Regions from separate parts of the Mesorhizobium sp. INR15 genome, predicted to be linked through region 2. Evidence: riboswitches for the same ligand, from Rfam matches in the RefSeq annotation. Region 2 holds a riboswitch; the other holds the start of a gene.
What was found. A riboswitch is a leader RNA that binds a small molecule or an ion and turns the genes downstream of it on or off. The one in region 2 is predicted to bind S-adenosylmethionine.

Region 1 (4,412 bases), 1.8 Mb from region 2:
GAACCGCGCCAGCATCTCGAGGATGGCATCCTTGTTGTGCAGGCAGACATCGCGCCACATGGTCGGATCGGAAGCGGCCAGACGGGTGAAATCGCGGAAGCCGGAGGCGGAATACTTGATGACTTCCGTCTTGGTCACCGATTCCAGGTCATCGGCGGTGCCGACGATGTTGTAGGCGATGATGTGCGGCAGGTGCGAGACGATGGCCAGCGTCATGTCGTGGTGCTGCGGGTCCATCGTGTCGATGTTGGCGCCGCAGCGGCGCCAGAATTCCGAAAGCCTCTCCAGCGCGTCGGGATCGGTGTCCGGCAGCGGCGTGAAGATGCACCAGCGGTTGTCGAACAGGTCGGCAAAACCCGCATCCGGGCCTGATTTCTCGGTGCCCGCCAGCGGATGCCCGGGAATGAAATGCACGCCCTCAGGCACGTGCGGCTGCATCTGCGCGATAACCGATGCCTTGGTCGAGCCGACATCGGTGAGGATTGCGCCTTTCTTCAGGGCCGGCGTGATTTCTTCCGCCACGGCGCCGGAGGAACCGACCGGCACCGAGACGATGATCAGGTCGGCATCGCGGACCGCTTCCTCCGCGTCTGTTGTATAGGAATCGCCCAACCCAAGCTCTTGCGCCCGCGCCAACGTGGTGGCGCTGCGTGTCGAGATGGCGACATGGCCGGCAAGGCCCTCGCGCCGGATGACGCGTGCCAGCGACGAGCCGATCAGGCCGATGCCGACCAGCGCGATCTTTTCAAACATCGGTGATGCCATGGTGTTCTAGCTTTTCAGGAATGTCGTGAGCGCGGCGATGACGCCGCGATTGGCTTCTTCGGTGCCGATGCTCATGCGCAGCGCATTGGGAAAACCGTAGCCGGAAACGCGCCGCAGGATGTAGCCGCGCGCCGTCAGATAGTCGTCCGCCGCCGCCGCCGAATGTTTCTTGTCGTCGGGAAAGTGAACGAGAATGAAATTGCCGACGCTTGGCGTCACCCTCAGCCCCAGTCCAATCATCTGTTCGCTCAGCCAGGTCAGCCATGTTTCGTTGTGCCTCACGCTGCGCTCGACATGGACGCGGTCGCGGATCGCCGCGATGCCGGCCTCGATCGCGGTGGCGTTGACGTTGAACGGGCCGCGTATCCGGTTGATGGCATCGACGATATGCGCCGGCGCGTACATCCAGCCGATCCGCGCGCCGCCGAGGCCGATCTTGGAGAAGGTTCGGGTCATGACCGCGTTCTCGGCGCTTCCCACCAGTTCGATGCCGGCTTCATAGTCGTTGCGCCGCACATATTCGGCATAGGCTGCGTCCAGCACCAGAAGCACGTTCTTCGGCAGGCCGGCATGCAGGCGGCGCACCTCGTGGAACGGCACATAAGTGCCGGTCGGATTGTTGGGGTTGGCGAGAAAGACGATTTTCGTGCGCGGCGTCACGGCGGCCAGAATGGCATCGATGTCGGCGCGCTCATCGGTTTCCTTGATCGTCACCGGAACGCCGCCCGCCGCCTGGATGTAGATCTTGTAGACCATGAAGGCGTGTTCGGTGATGATGGCCTCATCGCCAGGCGCCAGATAGGTCTGCGCCAGCAGGCCGAGGATTTCGTCGGACCCGTTCGAGCAGATGATGTTCGCCGGGTTGAGGCCATGCACTTCGGCGATCGCCTCGCGCAGGCGCCGGGCCGTGCCATCCGGGTAGACATCGAGCTTGGCGGCAACCTCGCGCGCGGCCTCGATTGCCTTCGGCGAAGGGCCAAGCGGGTTCTCGTTGGCCGACAGCTTGTAGACTCTGTCGACACCGGCGGGCGCGGCACTTTTGCCGGGCACATAGGCCTCGATGTCAAGGATGCCCGCGCGCGGTGCTGGACGTGCCTTGTCAGGTGTCTGGGTCATTTTGCAAAATCCGTCGAGGACCGCCTCCATCCGGAAGCCGCAGCGGAAATACAAGCCATGGCTTGCAATGTCGAGAGGCGGCGCGTCCGCCAGCCGGCTGACCGTTGACGCCGGGCCGCGTCGGTCCTAGAAGAGATGCGAACTTCCGTGGTGATTTGGCCGGTCGGCTTGCAGCCACGTTAAACAACTTGCTAAAGGGCCGTTTGCATCCTGTAACCGGCTTTGCAACGGCACTGCCGGTTTTTTGTTGTCCGCGCGACCGCTACGTGGACTCAAAGTGAGATGGATGCCATGGCCGCCCTGCGCGCTGGAAAAACCAACAACGAAGCCGACCAGCCGTCGAGCCCGGTGTTGCGCTTCGGCGCCGACAAGCCGCTGAAGCTCGATGCCGGCACGCTCCTGTCGCCGTTCCAGATCGCCTACCAGACCTATGGCACGCTCAACGACGCCCGCTCCAACGCCATTCTCGTCTGCCACGCGCTGACCGGCGACCAGCATGTCGCCAACACCAATCCGGTGACCGGCAAGCCCGGTTGGTGGGAAGTGCTGATCGGCCCCGGCAAGATCATCGACACCAACCGCTTTTTCGTCATCTGCTCCAACGTCATCGGTGGCTGTTTGGGATCGACTGGCCCGGCCTCCACCAATCCGGCCACCGGCAAGCCTTACGGCCTCGACCTGCCGATCATCACCATCCGCGACATGGTGCGGGCACAGCTGATGCTGGTCGATCATTTCGGCATCGAGAAGCTGTTTTGCGTTCTCGGCGGCTCGATGGGCGGCATGCAGGTGCTGGAATGGGCGTCTAGCTATCCCGAGCGCGTCTTCTCGGCGCTGCCGATCGCAACCGGCGCGCGCCATTCCTCGCAGAACATCGCCTTCCACGAGGTGGGCCGGCAAGCCGTCATGGCGGATCCCGACTGGCACGGCGGCAAGTATTTCGAGCACGGCAAGCGCCCGGAAAAGGGCCTGGCGGTGGCGCGCATGGCCGCCCACATCACCTATCTGTCGGAAGCCGCCCTGCACCGCAAATTCGGCCGCAACCTGCAGGACCGCGAAGCGCTCACCTTCGGCTTCGACGCCGACTTCCAGATCGAAAGCTATCTGCGCCACCAGGGCATGACCTTCGTCGATCGCTTCGACGCCAATTCCTATCTCTACATGACCCGTTCGATGGACTATTTCGACCTCGCCGCCGACCATGGCGGTCGGCTGGCCGATGCCTTCGCCGCGACAAAAACCCGTTTCTGCCTGGTTTCCTTCACCAGCGACTGGCTGTTTCCCACCGAGGAAAGCCGATCGATCGTGCATGCGCTGAACGCCGCCGGCGCCTCGGTGTCTTTCGTCGAGATCGAGACCGATCGTGGCCACGACGCCTTCCTGCTCGATGAGCCGGAACTGTTTGCCGCCATCAACGGCTTCATCGGCTCGGCCGCGCGAGCCAGAGGGCTTCCGCTATGAGCGTCAACGACACCCAGCGCGTCGACCTTGAGGTCGTCGCCGATCTGATCCCGCCGCAATCGCGGGTGCTCGATGTCGGCTCCGGCGACGGCTCTCTGCTCGAATTGCTGCAGGTCACCAAGCAGATCGACGGCCGTGGTCTCGAACTGTCGCAGCGTGGCGTCAACGAATGCGTCGCGCGCGGCCTCTCCGTCATCCAGGGCGACGCCGACAAGGATCTCGAATTCTACCCTGACAAGGGCTTTGATTTCGTCGTCCTGTCGCAGACCTTGCAGGCTACCCGCAACCCGAAGCTGGTTCTCGACGAACTGCTCAGGATCGGCGAGCACGCCATCGTCTCCTTCCCCAATTTCGGCCACTGGCGGGTGCGGCTGTCGCTGTTCATCAAGGGCCGCATGCCTGTGACCGCCGACCTGCCTTATTCCTGGTACGACACGCCCAACATCCACTTCTGCACCATCCGCGATTTCGTCAACCTGTGCGACGAGCTTGGCGCGACGGTGGAAAAGGCGACCGCGCTCGACGCCAACGGCCAGAAGATCGGCCTGTCGATGCCATGGTGGTTCTGGAATTTCTTCGGCCAGCAGGCAGTGTTTTTGCTGAAGCGCTAGAGAGCGCCGAACCGCTACTTCAGAACATCCGTGGCCTTGTGCGGATGTTCGACGCCGTCGGCGAACACCACATTGGACAGGGAATTGTCGGTACGCAGCGCCAGGATCTCCTGGTAGGCCGGAGAGCCATACCATCCGCGCACATGCTGACGGTCTGGAAACTCGATGATGATGAGGTGGCCGGGCCAGTCGTTCTCGACCGCCTCGACATCGCCGCCATGAACCAGGAAGCGGCCGCCAAACGGCTCCAGCGTGGCATCGATCCTGTGCAGATATTCGACGAGCTGCGGCCCCATCGTGGCCTGGCGCATATGGGCAACTGCGTAAGCGGTCATGGCGAAACTCCCTTTGGCCTCGAAGCCGAACCGCCGGCTTCGTGAGGGCAATCTGACAAAGCATGGGGCGTCAGTCGATTACGCCAGAGGTAATGGGAATACGTACTCGACAGAGGGGATCAGC
Region 2 (4,412 bases):
ATCCGCGCCCTGGCCGCCGAGAGCGCCGAGGATGCCGCCGCCACCAAGCTGGTTGACGGGCTTGGCCTGCGCGTCAATCTCGTTGCCGCGCCTTTCGAGCAACCGCTTGGCCGCCGCACACTTGACCAGGTCTGGTCGCGGCAGGCGCGGTGGTCGCGCCTGCGCCGCGTCACTTTCCCGTTGTTTTTCACACCGGAGATCCTGATCGGCGCGGCGGTGCCGCTGGTTCTTGCGCTGATCGCGGCTGCAAACGCCGGCTTCAGCCTGCGATTGACCGTTATAGCCGTGCTGGTGGCGACCTATCTTCCCGAGTGGGTCCTTGCCTTGGCCAAAGGCTGGCACCTGTCGCCACGCACGATCCCGGCGATGATGGCGCGCGACCTGATCCTGCCCGCGATATGGGTGCGCGGCTGGCTCGGCGGTGCCGTCGATTGGCGCGGCAACGAGATGATCATCCGCACCAAAGCGGCGGAGCTGGACGAGACGCCATCGAGGGCGTGAAGGCCTTACCTGGCCTTCAGCGCCTGTGCGATGTCCTCGAGCAGGTCGTCGGTGTCTTCGAGGCCGACGGACAGCCGGAGTGTCCCCGGTCCAATCCCAAGCTCCGCACGCGCCTCATCGCTCAGGTTCTTGTGCGTCGTTGTCGCCGGATGAGTGATCAGGCTCTTGGAATCGCCGAGATTGTTCGAGATCAGCACGATGTCGAGCGCGTTCTGGAGGGCGAAGGCGGCCTGCTTGCCGCCTTTGACGTCCATGCAGATCAGCGTCGAGCCGCCCGACATCTGCTTCTTGACGATCGCTGCCTGCGGATGGTCAGCGCGGCCGGGGTAGATGACGCGGGCAATTTCCGGACGTTCGGCGAGGAAATCGGCGATCTTGCCGGCGCTTTCCGTCTGCTGGCGCACGCGCAAAGGCAGCGTCTCGAGGCCCTTCAGCAACGTCCAGGCGTTGAACGGCGACAGGCTGGGGCCGGTGTGGCGGAAATAGTCGTGCAGGTTCTCGTCGATCCACTTCTTGTCGGACAGGATGACGCCGCCGAGACAGCGGCCCTGGCCGTCAATGTGTTTGGTCGCCGAATAGACGACGATATGCGCGCCAAGCTGCAGTGGCTTCTGCTGCAAGGGCGTGGCGAAGACATTGTCGACGATCAGGCGTGCACCGATCGAATTGGCCAGCGAGGCGACGGCTGATATGTCGACCACTTCCAGCGTGGGATTGGTCGGGCTTTCCAGGAAGAACAGCTTTGTGTTCGGCTTGACCGCCTTCTCCCAGTTGGCGATGTCGGTTCCGTCGACCAGCGTCGCCTCGATGCCGTATTTCGGCGCCAGCGTCTCGACCACCCAGCGGCAGGAACCGAACAGCGCGCGTGCCGCCACGATATGATCGCCAGCCTTGGCGCTGCACAGAAGGGCGGCGGTCACCGCCGCCATGCCCGACGCCGTCGCACGAGCATCCTCGGCGCCTTCCAGCGCGCACATGCGCTTCTCGAACATGTCGACTGTGGGGTTGGCGTAGCGTGAATAGATGAAACCGGGCTCTTCGCCCTTGAAACGGGCTTCCGCAGCCTGCGCGGTCTCGTAGACATAGCCCTGGGTGAGATAGATCGCCTCGGAGGTCTCGCCGAAGCCGGAACGCAATGTCCCGGCATGCACGAGTGCGGTCTGAGGCTTCCAGTTATGCTTCTTGGTGCTCATCGCTTTTGTTCCAGACACAAAAAAACCGGCCGCGAAAGTCGCAACCGGTCCATATGGCCTTGCGGCCCGACGGTCCTTTAGCGACTTGTTTAACGTGGCTGCAAGCCGACCGGCCAAATCACCACGGGATAACGACCCTTTAGACCCGCGCCACGCTTGCGTCAATTGCCGGCTTCATTAAGAGCTTTGTACCACGCAGGCTCCGCAAAAGCCTGCCTGCGAAAAAAGAGACCCGTCTTGGAGCGAGCCAGCTTTGCGGCAGACAGGCATTCTTCCCGATCAGGACATCGCGGCGCTGTTCCAGTCCGGCGCGCTGAAATCACAGCGCGCGCTTGATGCCGACCAGATACAGCCGGCCAGCCTCGATCTCAGGCTCGGCGGCAAGGCCTGGCGGGTGCGGGCCTCTTTCCTGCCCGGTCCCAATCACAAGGTCAGCGAGAAACTCGATCGGCTGAAGCTGCACGAGATCGATCTGGCCGAAGGCGCGGTGCTGGAAACCGGCTGCGTCTACATCGTGCCATTGCTTGAGAGCCTGGCATTGCCGGCGGACGTCTCGGCCTCGGCCAATCCGAAAAGTTCGACCGGGCGGCTCGATATCTTCACCCGCGTGATGACCGATCGCGGCCACGAGTTCGATAAGATCGCCGCCGGCTACAACGGCCCGCTCTATCTGGAAGTCAGCCCGCGCACATTCCCGATCGTCGTGCGCACCGGCTCACGCCTGTCGCAGATCCGCTTCCGTACCGGCAATGCACTGCTCTCGGAAGCCGAATTGCATGAATTGCACCGCGCCGAGATGCTGGTCGCCACCGAACCGCCGAACATTTCCGGTGGTGGCATCGCGCTGTCGATCGACCTCAACGGCGACCAGGATGGGCTGGTCGGCTATCGCGGCAAGCACCACACCGGCTTGGTCGATGTCGACAAGCGCGCCGCCCAAAATGTCGTCGACTTCTGGGAACCGATCCACAAGAGCGGCGCTGGCGAACTGGTGCTTGATCCCGACGAATTCTACATCCTGGTCAGCCAGGAAGCGGTGCACGTGCCGCCGCTCTATGCGGCCGAAATGACGCCTTTCGACCCGCTCGTCGGCGAATTCCGCGTCCACTATGCCGGCTTCTTCGATCCGGGCTTCGGCCATTCGGCGGCCGGCGGCACCGGCAGCCGGGCGGTGCTGGAAGTGCGCAGCCACGAAGTGCCGTTTATCCTCGACCACGGCCAGATCGTCGGCCGGCTGGTCTACGAGCACATGCTGAAGCGGCCGCAGGCACTTTATGGCACCGATCTCGGCTCCAACTACCAGGCGCAGGGCCTGAAACTGTCCAAGCATTTCCGCGCCGCGCGCTGAAGTTTCCACCACTGTCTGGCAACAGGCTTGCCTGCGCCAACGCGTCATGATTGGCTGCCCTTGCCGACTGTCAGAATGACAGCGCTCAAGGGGAAGCAGGAAAATGCGGATTTCGAGATGGATCGCGTCAGCGGCAACAGCCGCCATGTTGGTGCTCGGTGCCAGTTCGGCCCAGGCGGCGGATAAAATCAAGATTGGCACCGAGGGGGCCTACCCTCCGTTCAACACAATCACTCCCGACGGCAAGGTCGAGGGCTTCGACATCGACATCACCAATGCGCTGTGTGCCCAGATGAAAGTCGAGTGCGAGATCGTCACCCAGGATTGGGACGGCATCATTCCCGCGCTGCAGGCCAAGAAGTTCGATGCCATTATTGCCTCGATGAGCATCACCGAGGAGCGCAAGAAACAGGTCTTGTTTACAAACAAATATTACACGACGCCGCTTTCGGTCGTCGCCCTGAAGGACAGCGATCTCACCTCGACCGAACCGGCGGCAATGGCCGGCAAGACGGTGGGCGCCCAGGCCTCGACCACCCAGGCCACCTATGCCCAGGACGTCTATGGCAAGGCCGGCGCCGAAGCGAAGCTCTATCCAACCCAGGAAGAGGCGATCACCGACCTGACCAATGGCCGGCTTGATGCGGTGATCTCAGACAAGTTCGTGCTGGTCGACTGGATGAAGAAGTCGAGCGGCGATTGCTGCAAGATGATCGGCGACGTCAAGGGCACCGAAACACAGGCCGGCATCGCCGTGCGCCTGGAAGACACCGCCTTGCGCGACAAGCTCAACGCGGCGATCGACGCGATCGTGGCCGACGGCACCTACAAGAAGATCCAGGCAAAATATTTCGACTTCGATATTTATTGAGGCTGGCTATTCGCTTGGGTCAGCCGCGAAACAGATACTCTTTCGCGGCGCCCAGGCAACCATGAAACTGCCCGATAAAGAGCAGCTCGCGCACAGATAGGCGCTTCCTGCCCCAAAATCCTCGGGTCTGCTTTTCCTCATTGAGCGAGGCGCTTGAACCTGACCGCAAAGGGAAAAGCTGCTTGTCGAGACAGCCGAGGACATGGGCTCGAGCCGAGTCGATGCCGCAACGTTGGCCACTGTCGTTCAGCTTATCGCCGCGGAGGGCGGATGTCATACGATCCGCATTGCGCATCAGAAAACCCACTTGTGCTTTCGAATAGCCGGTTGCCAGAAGCCGGCTTGTCATAGCCGACCGGGCTTCGCGGTAGGATTTTTCGCTGCATTGACCAGCGCCATAGGCGATGGATGACGGCTGAGCGAGGAACAGAGCTAGGCCTGCGAATGCGATGCAAAACTTTATCTTGTTCATTTCCTCGCCATCCAACTTGTGGCGCTT

Region 1: it holds a riboswitch for S-adenosylmethionine, as region 2 does, so the genes downstream of both, metX (homoserine O-acetyltransferase MetX) here and GA829_RS32015 (O-succinylhomoserine sulfhydrylase) in region 2, are expected to answer to the same signal.

What each region holds. Positions count from the first base shown of each region.
Region 1 covers NZ_CP045496.1:1,763,175-1,767,586, reverse strand. The annotation lists gene GA829_RS08565 (prephenate/arogenate dehydrogenase family protein) at 1-765, opposite strand, end outside; gene hisC (histidinol-phosphate transaminase) at 772-1,881, opposite strand; SAM riboswitch at 2,019-2,096, shown strand; gene metX (homoserine O-acetyltransferase MetX) at 2,173-3,342, shown strand; gene metW (methionine biosynthesis protein MetW) at 3,339-3,953, shown strand; gene GA829_RS08545 (DUF1330 domain-containing protein) at 3,968-4,288, opposite strand; gene GA829_RS08540 (DUF1194 domain-containing protein) at 4,408-4,412, opposite strand, start outside.
Region 2 covers NZ_CP045496.1:6,599,728-6,604,139, reverse strand. The annotation lists gene GA829_RS32020 (ceramide glucosyltransferase) at 1-501, shown strand, start outside; gene GA829_RS32015 (O-succinylhomoserine sulfhydrylase) at 507-1,694, opposite strand; SAM riboswitch at 1,752-1,829, opposite strand; gene GA829_RS32010 (2'-deoxycytidine 5'-triphosphate deaminase) at 1,948-3,042, shown strand; gene GA829_RS32005 (ABC transporter substrate-binding protein) at 3,146-3,913, shown strand; gene GA829_RS32000 (hypothetical protein) at 3,933-4,385, opposite strand.